Regions from separate parts of the Clostridium swellfunianum genome, predicted to be linked through region 1. Evidence: predicted binding sites of a transcription regulator. Region 1 holds the regulator's gene; each other region holds the start of a gene.
What was found. Region 1 encodes Rex, which represses fermentation and respiration genes when NADH is low (regulators of the CRP and FNR family bind a similar motif). Its sites were predicted from a motif close to ATTGTTAANNNNTTAACAAT; they were not measured.
Positions count from the first base shown of each region.

Region 2: adhE (bifunctional acetaldehyde-CoA/alcohol dehydrogenase) is a predicted target of Rex. The motif match lies at 1,137-1,156, and genes of this name have one in related genera.
Region 3: NBE98_RS06620 (flavocytochrome c) is a predicted target of Rex. The motif match lies at 1,116-1,135, and genes of this name have one in related genera.
Region 4: NBE98_RS06065 (flavocytochrome c) is a predicted target of Rex. The motif match lies at 1,267-1,286, and genes of this name have one in related genera.

Region 1 covers NZ_JAMOFV010000006.1:4,344,827-4,347,034, reverse strand. The annotation lists gene NBE98_RS20660 (ABC-F family ATP-binding cassette domain-containing protein) at 1-187, opposite strand, end outside; gene NBE98_RS20655 (redox-sensing transcriptional repressor Rex) at 460-1,107, shown strand; gene NBE98_RS20650 (short-chain-enoyl-CoA hydratase) at 1,213-1,989, shown strand; gene NBE98_RS20645 (3-hydroxybutyryl-CoA dehydrogenase) at 2,014-2,208, shown strand, end outside.
Region 2 covers NZ_JAMOFV010000006.1:1,694,050-1,696,257, forward strand. The annotation lists gene NBE98_RS07685 (hypothetical protein) at 1-123, shown strand, start outside; gene NBE98_RS07690 (tetratricopeptide repeat protein) at 138-1,055, shown strand; gene adhE (bifunctional acetaldehyde-CoA/alcohol dehydrogenase) at 1,437-2,208, shown strand, end outside.
Region 3 covers NZ_JAMOFV010000006.1:1,451,828-1,454,035, forward strand. The annotation lists gene NBE98_RS06610 (ABC transporter ATP-binding protein) at 1-290, opposite strand, end outside; gene NBE98_RS06615 (MarR family winged helix-turn-helix transcriptional regulator) at 336-776, opposite strand; gene NBE98_RS06620 (flavocytochrome c) at 1,155-2,208, shown strand, end outside.
Region 4 covers NZ_JAMOFV010000006.1:1,333,336-1,335,543, reverse strand. The annotation lists gene NBE98_RS06075 (response regulator) at 1-565, shown strand, start outside; gene NBE98_RS06070 (hypothetical protein) at 803-952, opposite strand; gene NBE98_RS06065 (flavocytochrome c) at 1,326-2,208, shown strand, end outside.

The sequences.
Region 1 (2,208 bases):
CAATAAAAAGCTCACCTGAGTCCTGATCTAGCTGACCAGTTAAAATTTTAAAAAGAGTAGTTTTGCCAGCTCCATTAGCTCCAATAAGCCCAACCTTTTCACCCTCATTTATATTAAATGTTACTTTATCCAAAATTACATCAATCCCATAACTTTTATGGATGTCCTTACAGCTTAAAATAATCACTTTTATTCACTCTCCCATAGTATATTGTACTATGTAAATAGATTTTGTAAAATAAAAAAGTTATTTTCATAGTAAGATTAAATTGGAAGTATTATGACAATAATATTAAATAGCGTATTTATATATAAAAAATCGCATTGAATAAATTTACAATATAGGAATTAATGTGTTAAAATATTGACAGTACTAAAAATTTAAGTAATACTATAAATTAGAAAATAAAATTAATGGTAGGTTTATCATAGAAGTATATTAAAGAGACGAGGTGTGTTATGGACAAGAAAAAAAGCAACATATCCATGGCTGTTATAAAAAGACTGCCTAAATATCACAGATACTTAGCTGAACTTCTAAAAAATGATGTAGATAGAATTTCCTCAAAGGAATTGAGTGAAAGAATCGGATTTACTGCATCACAAATTAGACAAGATTTGAATTGTTTTGGGGATTTTGGTCAGCAGGGCTATGGATACAATGTTAAAGACTTATACAATGAAATAAGTTCAATTTTAGGACTTACTAAGGATTATAAAACTATAATAATTGGGGCAGGTAACATTGGTCAGGCGATCGCTAATTACACAAGATTTGAAAGATTAGGATTTACTTTGGATGGTATTTTTGATGCCAATCCTAAACTTATGGGGCTTAGAATTAGAGATATTGAAATTCAAGATATAGATGTGCTTCCTAAATTTTTAGAAGAGCATCATATCGATATTGGAATAGTATGTGTTCCAAACAATAGTGCCCAAAAGGTTGCTTCCTTACTAGTAGAAAATGGTATAAGAGCAATATGGAATTTTGCGCCTACTGACTTGATTGTTCCTGAATATGTTGTAGTAGAAAATGTTCATCTTAGCGAGAGCTTGCTTACTCTAGCATATCTGTTGAAAGATAGAGATGAAGAAAAGAGATAATATGTAAGCGTTGTCAGGAAAAATATTGAAATAAGCATTTTGTGGACTTATAATAGAAATTGAAGATTAAACTTCAGTTTCTATTTTTTTTATGGGGGAGTTATTGTGAATGATATAATTTTGCAAAAAGAAAATCATTTGGCCACTATAACTATAAACAGGACTAAGGCATTGAATGCTCTTAACACACAAGTGCTTTTTCAATTAGAAGAGGTTTTACAAGACCTAAAGAAGGATGACAATGTTTTTGTTGTAATAGTAACAGGAGCAGGCGAAAAAGCTTTTGTAGCAGGAGCTGATATAACAGAAATGAAGGAGTTTTCGGTGTTTGAAGGCAGGAATTTCAGTGCACTTGGGAATAGGATTTTTAGAGAAATTGAAAACTTAGAGAAACCTGTAATAGCGGCTATAAATGGATTTGCTTTGGGAGGGGGCTGTGAATTTGCACTAGCCTGTGATATTAGAATAGCTTCTTCAAAAGCTAAATTTGGACAACCAGAGGTAGGGCTTGGTATAACCCCAGGTTTTGGGGGAACTCAAAGGCTAGCAAGGATTGTGGGAATAGGAGCAGCAAAAGAACTATTATATACAGGCAAGATGATAGATGCTGCTGAAGCATATAGGATTGGCCTCGTTAATAAAGTTGTTGAACCTGACAAGCTTATGGAAACGGCTAAAACTCTGGCTAACGGAATAGCCGAAAATGCTCCAATAGCAGTTAAGCTGTGTAAGGCTGCTGTTAATAGGGGGATGCAAATGGATATAGATACTGCAGTTATGTATGAAGCGGATATATTCTCGCAATGTTTCTCAACTCAAGATCAAAAGGAAGGCATGACAGCATTTATTGAAAGAAGGCACAAGAACTTTATTAATAAATAGATAAGAGAATATGGGGGGATTGCTATGAAAAAAATATTTATTTTAGGGGCAGGCACAATGGGAGCGGGCATCGCTCAAACTTTTGCTGCAAATGGATTTGAAGTAGTGCTCAGAGATATAAAAGATGAATTTGTGGACAGGGGCTTAATGGGAATACAAAAGAATCTATCAAAGCTTGTACAAAAGGGCAAGCTTACAATGGAAGCTTCAGAGGAAATG
Region 2 (2,208 bases), 2.7 Mb from region 1:
GATAATAATTTAAGCTATTATTATCCAGCCCCTGAAGGAGAAAGTTTGTATAAGCTTGTTGACGATAATCCAGAGGATGCACTTAAATTTTCAAATAAACTACGGGATTTAAATATTCAATAAGAATAGGTGTTTATATGACTAACAATAGTTATATGTTTGAAAACTACATTAATTTAGCACGCAGCTTTATAGCTGGTAAAGAATATGACAAGGCTCTAAGGTTTTATGACAAAGCGTACAATACTGAATTTGGAAAGACTGATATAGAATTAATACTAGACATAGCTCTGCTTTATTCAGAGCTTCAACTATTTAAAGATGCAGAAGAAAAATTTATGGAAGTAATATCGCTGGACATAAAGGAGCCGAGAGCCTACTATGGAATTGGCGTACTTTACGATGAGAAGAAAGAATACAAAGAAGCTGTAAAGTATTATAAAAAGGCTATAGAACTGGATGAGGGTTACGATAGAGCTTATTTTTTTCTAGCAAATGTCTACGATGAACTAGGAGAAACAGCCAAGGCTATAGAAAACTATAAAAAAGTTATAAAATTAGTTCCCAATGATTTTTGGGCCCATGTTAATTTAGGTGTTATTTATGAAGAATTAGAGGAAAATGAGATTGCCTTAGAATATACTAAAAAGGCTGTTTTATTAAATCAGACACATTATAAAGCATTGTTTAATATGGGCGTAGTATTAAATAAGCTTGGAAGAGAAGCTGAGAGTATAGAATACTATAACAAGTCAATAAATCAAAATGCGGAATATGCCTTTAGTTTTTTAAACTTAGCAGTTATATATAGAGAAGAAAATAAATTTGAGGAAGCTGTCAGGATTATTAGCCAAGGAATAGAAAATAATCCTGAGGAAGGTTTTTTATATTATAATAGAGCGTGTTTTTATGTACACCTGAATAAATTGCAGGAGGCCTTTCAGGATGTAATAAAGTCAATTGAACAAAATAACTTCTTTGAGCAATACATGAAAGAAGATGAGGAACTAGATACTATAAGGCAATTAGATGAATACAAGAACAGGTTTGAATAATAGGTCAAGCCTGTTCTTTTTACGTATACTATGTTAAAAAAATAACTACACCAAGGAGCCTAAACTGTTCTTAATTGCAAGATGGTTAAAATAATCACAATTTATTGAAAATTTTGCAATTAAAATAAATAAAATAGATAAGGAAAAAAGTTACTATAGATGCTTCAAACGTTTACAGTTCTAGCGTTCATGGCTTGTTCTAGCACCAAAACAGCGAATGATAAAAAAAAAAAATAAATTGTATTTTTTTTAACAAACTTTATTGCTTTTTTAATAGATATAGTATAAAATAAAATCATGTTAAAGATTTAACTATCCAATGCGGTCAAGACTTTCCATAAGGAAGCTGACACAGGAGTTAATATAAAAGGAGGCTGTAAAATGAAAGTGACAAATGTAGAAGAGTTAATGCAAAGAATTGAGCAGATTAGAGAGGCTCAAAGAAAGTTTGCCACATATTCACAAGAACAAGTTGATGAAATTTTTAGACAAGCTGCTATGGCTGCAAATAACGCAAGAATAAAGCTTGCTAAGATGGCCGTTGAAGAAACAGGAATGGGAATAGTTGAAGACAAGGTTATTAAGAATCACTTTGCTTCTGAATATATATATAATCAGTATAAGGACGAAAAGACCTGTGGAGTTATCGAAACTGATGAAGCTTTTGGTATAGCAAAGGTAGCTGAACCAATAGGGGTTATCGCTGCTGTAGTACCAACAACAAACCCAACTTCAACAGCTATATTCAAAGCTTTAATAGCTTTAAAGACAAGAAATGGTATTATCTTCTCCCCACACCCAAGAGCAAAGAAGTCTACAATAGAGGCTGCAAGGATAGTTTTAGAAGCAGCTGTTAACGCTGGAGCACCAGAAGGTATAGTAGGTTGGATAGATGAACCAACAGTGGAGCTTTCTCAAGTAGTTATGGCTCATGCAGACATAATTCTTGCTACAGGTGGTCCAGGAATGGTTAAGGCAGCTTACTCATCAGGAAAGCCAGCAATCGGTGTTGGTGCAGGAAATACACCTGCTATAATAGATGAAACAGCTCACTTAAAAATGGCAGTAAGCTCAATACTTCTTTCAAAGACCTTCGACAACGGAGTTATATGTGCATCTGAGCAAACAGTTGTTGTTATGGATGAAGTATATG
Region 3 (2,208 bases), 2.9 Mb from region 1:
CTCTTAAGGTATTTGTCATAGTCTGAGTTTGATTTATCGATTAGTGTATAGTTCTTTAAAACTTCTTGCTTATCCTCATTATTCATAAATATTGTAAGCTTATCCATTTGACTTACTCTAATGGCGTCAGGTACAGCATTTTCAATACCATTTTGTTGAATCCCTACATTAACTATATTAGACATATAGTCAGGTAGAGAAAGATCTGCCATAGCCTGCCCAAAAAGCAGTACTACTGCAATTAAAAGCAGTCCTATATATGGCTTTAAATATTTTGCCAATTTATACATTGTTGTATCGTCTCCTTGCTAAAAATATTTTGTTTTGATAAAAACCTAGTCATCCTGTCTATCCATAACCTTTTGTAAAGTATCCATACCCTTAAATATAATATCTAGTTCTTCTGGAGTAGCTTTGTTCATCATCTGTTCTATAATATTATTAATTTCATCAAAGTGTTTTTGAGAATGTTTTATAAATTCATCAGTAACTTTCACATAAACTACTCTTCTGTCCTCCTTGCTTCTAACTCTCTCTACTAGACCTTGATTTTCAAGTCTATCTAGGATTCCAGATACAGTACTATTAGATAACCCAAGTTTATCACTTAACTCACTAACTTTCATTTCTCCGTTATGAGCTAAAGTTCCCATTAACATTCCCTGAGGTCCAGTCAAATTCATTTCCTTAAAGTGATTGCCCATTCTTTGCTTTATAGCATTCGTAACCTTTTTCATTAACTGAATGATTTTAACCGCCTTACTTACTTCCTCCACAGAACCTACACCTTCTTTCAATTCTTTTGTTTAGAAATATTCGTGCTAGTACTATTCGCATTACCATATTTCGTACACAAAATATATTTTACTCGCTTACTTATATAATGTCAATGGTTCAAAGACGCTATGTAACGATTACACTAAGATATTTTTTACTGCACTGTTAATATCATTTATTTATGCTCTCCACACGATTAAATACTGTGTATTAATGTGGCAATTTACAATTAAACAGCTATGTTTATATAAACATTTCACAAATTCTTAACAAATATTCCTCATTTTATTCAAAATTTATTGCATTATAATTTAAATGCTGATAAACTATGCTTGGTTTATGTTAGTTAATTAACAAACAATTGAGGAGGCAGAATGATGAAAAAACTAAAAAAACTATTTTGTTTATCATTAGTAGTAACTATGCTTTTTACTCTAATGACAGGTTGTACTTCTTCCAGCTCTAAAGCAAACAAATATATTGGAGAAGGACAAGGTAAGCACGGTACTTTAAAAGTAGAGGTTACTGTAGAAAACCAAAAGATTAAGGATATAACTGTTTTAGAAACCAAGGAAAACCCTATTCTTAGTGAACCTGTGTTTAACCAAATAAAGGCTCTTATGATAGATAAGAACAACGCTAATGTTGATGCCGTAAGCGGTTCAACTGCAACTAGTGAAGCATACATAAATGCTGTACAAGCTGCTCTTAAAAAAGCAGGTTTGAATTTATCTGCTGATAAAATATCAGTAGAACCTGAGAAGGAAAAGCAAACGACTCAAGAATATGATGTAGTAGTTATAGGTGCTGGTGGTGCTGGCTTTAGTGCTGCAATAGAGGCTAGAAACGCTGGAGCTAACGTAGTTATTCTTGAAAAAATGCCTTCCATCGGAGGAAATACTTTAATTTCTGGTGGAGAAATGAACGCTCCGGGAAACTGGGTTCAAAAGAAACTAAACATAAACAATGATAGCGCTGAAACATTCTATAATGATACTATTAAGGGCGGAGACAATAAGGGTGTTCCAGAGTTAGTAAAAATATTTACTGACAATGCTCTAGCATCTGCAGAATGGCTAAAGGATTATATAAAAGTTAAATTTTTAGAAGACCAGCTTTTCCAATTCGGTGGTCACTCTGTTAAGAGAGCCTTAATACCAGAAGGCCATACTGGCGCTGAAATGATATCAAAATTTAAATCTAAAGCTGATGAATTAAAAATACCTATAAAGCTTCAAACTAAAGCAGAAGAATTTATTACTGAAGGCGGGAAAGTAGTGGGCGTAAAAGCTAAGAACGCTGCTGGACAAGACCTTGTATTTAAGGCAAAAAAAGGTGTTATAATTGCTACTGGTGGATTCGGCTCTAATGTTGAAATGAGAAAGAAATACAATCCTGAAATGGATGAAAAATATTTAACTACTGATGCTC
Region 4 (2,208 bases), 3.0 Mb from region 1:
AGAAAAAATTCAGGAGCTTTCTCCTGATCTAATCTTATTGGATGTATTCCTGCTAAAGGGCAATGGTCTAGAACTTTTAAAATGGATAAGAAGCAAAGAATTAAGTTCAGACGCCATACTCATAACAGCAGACAAAAGCATTGGCGCTGTTCAGGAAGCCTTCAGATACGGTGCTGTAGATTATCTTGTAAAACCCTTCACCTTCGAAAGATTTAAGGAAGCTCTAACACAGTACAAAAAAAGATATGAGAGCATAAACGTGTGTGAGGAAGTGCAGCAGGATACTATAGATAAGTTTATTCTAAGTTCAGTTAAAGAGCCTATGGTTAAGGAGGAAATGAATCTAACTAAAGGTTTAAGTGTGCATACCTATGAGCAGATAATGATGGCAGCGCAAAATAAAAAATCCTTCTTTACTGCGGATGAACTGGCAGATGACCTTGGAATGGCAAGAGTTACAGTAAGAAGATATCTAGACTATATGGTTAAAGAAAACAAGCTGCAGCTAGAGGTTGAGTACGGAAAGATAGGAAGGCCGACACATTTTTATAGAGCTATATGCTAGCAAAACATTTTAAATCATCAGTTGCTGCTTTATCTCGCGGAAGAAAAAGTTAAAAAGTTAAAAAGTTAAGAAGTTAACTTCTTAACTTTTTAACTTTTTGCTCTGTGAAGGAGAAGGCTGCAAGGCCTTTTATTTATAATCACTTCAAGTATTTCGTTGACTTAGAAAAGGATACATAACTTGATTGCATAATTAGTGTATTCTCGTGCCATAGTTGTTCTATTTCAATCCTAACCTTTAATAAGGGTCTTTAAAAAAATATATTCCTATAGCTGCAATCACAGCCAACAGGATTGCAGAGGTTATTACTAGGATTTGATTTTTATTTTTTTTACCGTAGATTATTCCTATAATTGCAGCTATTGTTAAAATAAGACCTAGGGCCATACTTTATCACTCCTTCATTTCAAAATATATTTTTCTATATATTTATTTTGTCTACACTTTATCTAAAACATATACACTCTCATATTATTGATAATTGATACATAAAAAAGCTCAACTAATAATTAAGTTCGTTCACCCATTTTACAAGTTTGAAACAAACCATAATTAAATTATACCATATCTTGTATTTAAAGTATCAGTGTAGCTTATTACACCACAATTACAATGAATAAATTCAGATAATTTTTATGCTGCCAGCTATTACCCACTTAAAGACCATAAAGACCAAAAAGAAATAAAAGACCATAAAATTGATTGTTTGTTAATTAACAAATATACTTTTGGTATAACAACATTGGGAGGGGAAATAGGAATGAAGAAAAAGGTATTATCATTAGTTATGGCAGCATTGATTGCAGCACCTACAGCCATGTTTGCTGGATGCGCAAAGACAGAAAGTGCAGATATAGTTATTATAGGAGCTGGTGGAGCAGGGCTTTCAGCAGCAGTTGAAGCTTATGAAAATGGAACAAAAAAAGTAGTAGTTTTAGAAAAAATGCCTATAGTTGGTGGAAACACTAACAGAGCAACAGGAGGACTAAACGCAGCTGGAACTCCTCAACAAGAAAAGGCTGGAGTAAAAGACAGCGTTGAACTTATGATAGAGGATACTATGAAGGGTGGATACAATAAGAACAACCCTGAATTAGTTAAAGTATTAGCAACAAATGCTAAAGACTCAGTTGCTTGGATAACTAAACTAGGTGGAGACCTAAGCGACGTTGGTAGAATGGCAGGAGCAAGTGTTAACAGAACTCACAGACCAACAGGTGGAGGAGCAGTAGGAGCAGAAATAGTTGCAACTCTTAAGAAGGCTGCTGAGGATAGAAAGATAGATGTAAGACTTTGGAACAAGGCTACAGAAGTTGTTGTTGATAAGGAAGGAAAGGTTTCTGGAGTTAAGGCAACAAACAAAGAAGGAAAAGAATACACAATAAATGCTAAGGCAGTAGTTATAGCAGCAGGTGGGTTCTCAGCTAATGAAAACATGGTTGTTAAGTATGATCCAAACCTTAAAGGATTTGCTACAACTAACCATGCAGGAGCAACCGGAGACGGAATTGATCTTGCTACAAAGCTAGGAGCTAATTTAGTTGATATGAAGGAAATCCAAACACACCCAACAGTTGTGCCAGGTAAGGCTGTAATGGTTACTGAAGCTGTTAGAGGAAATGGAGCAATCCTTATAAATAAAG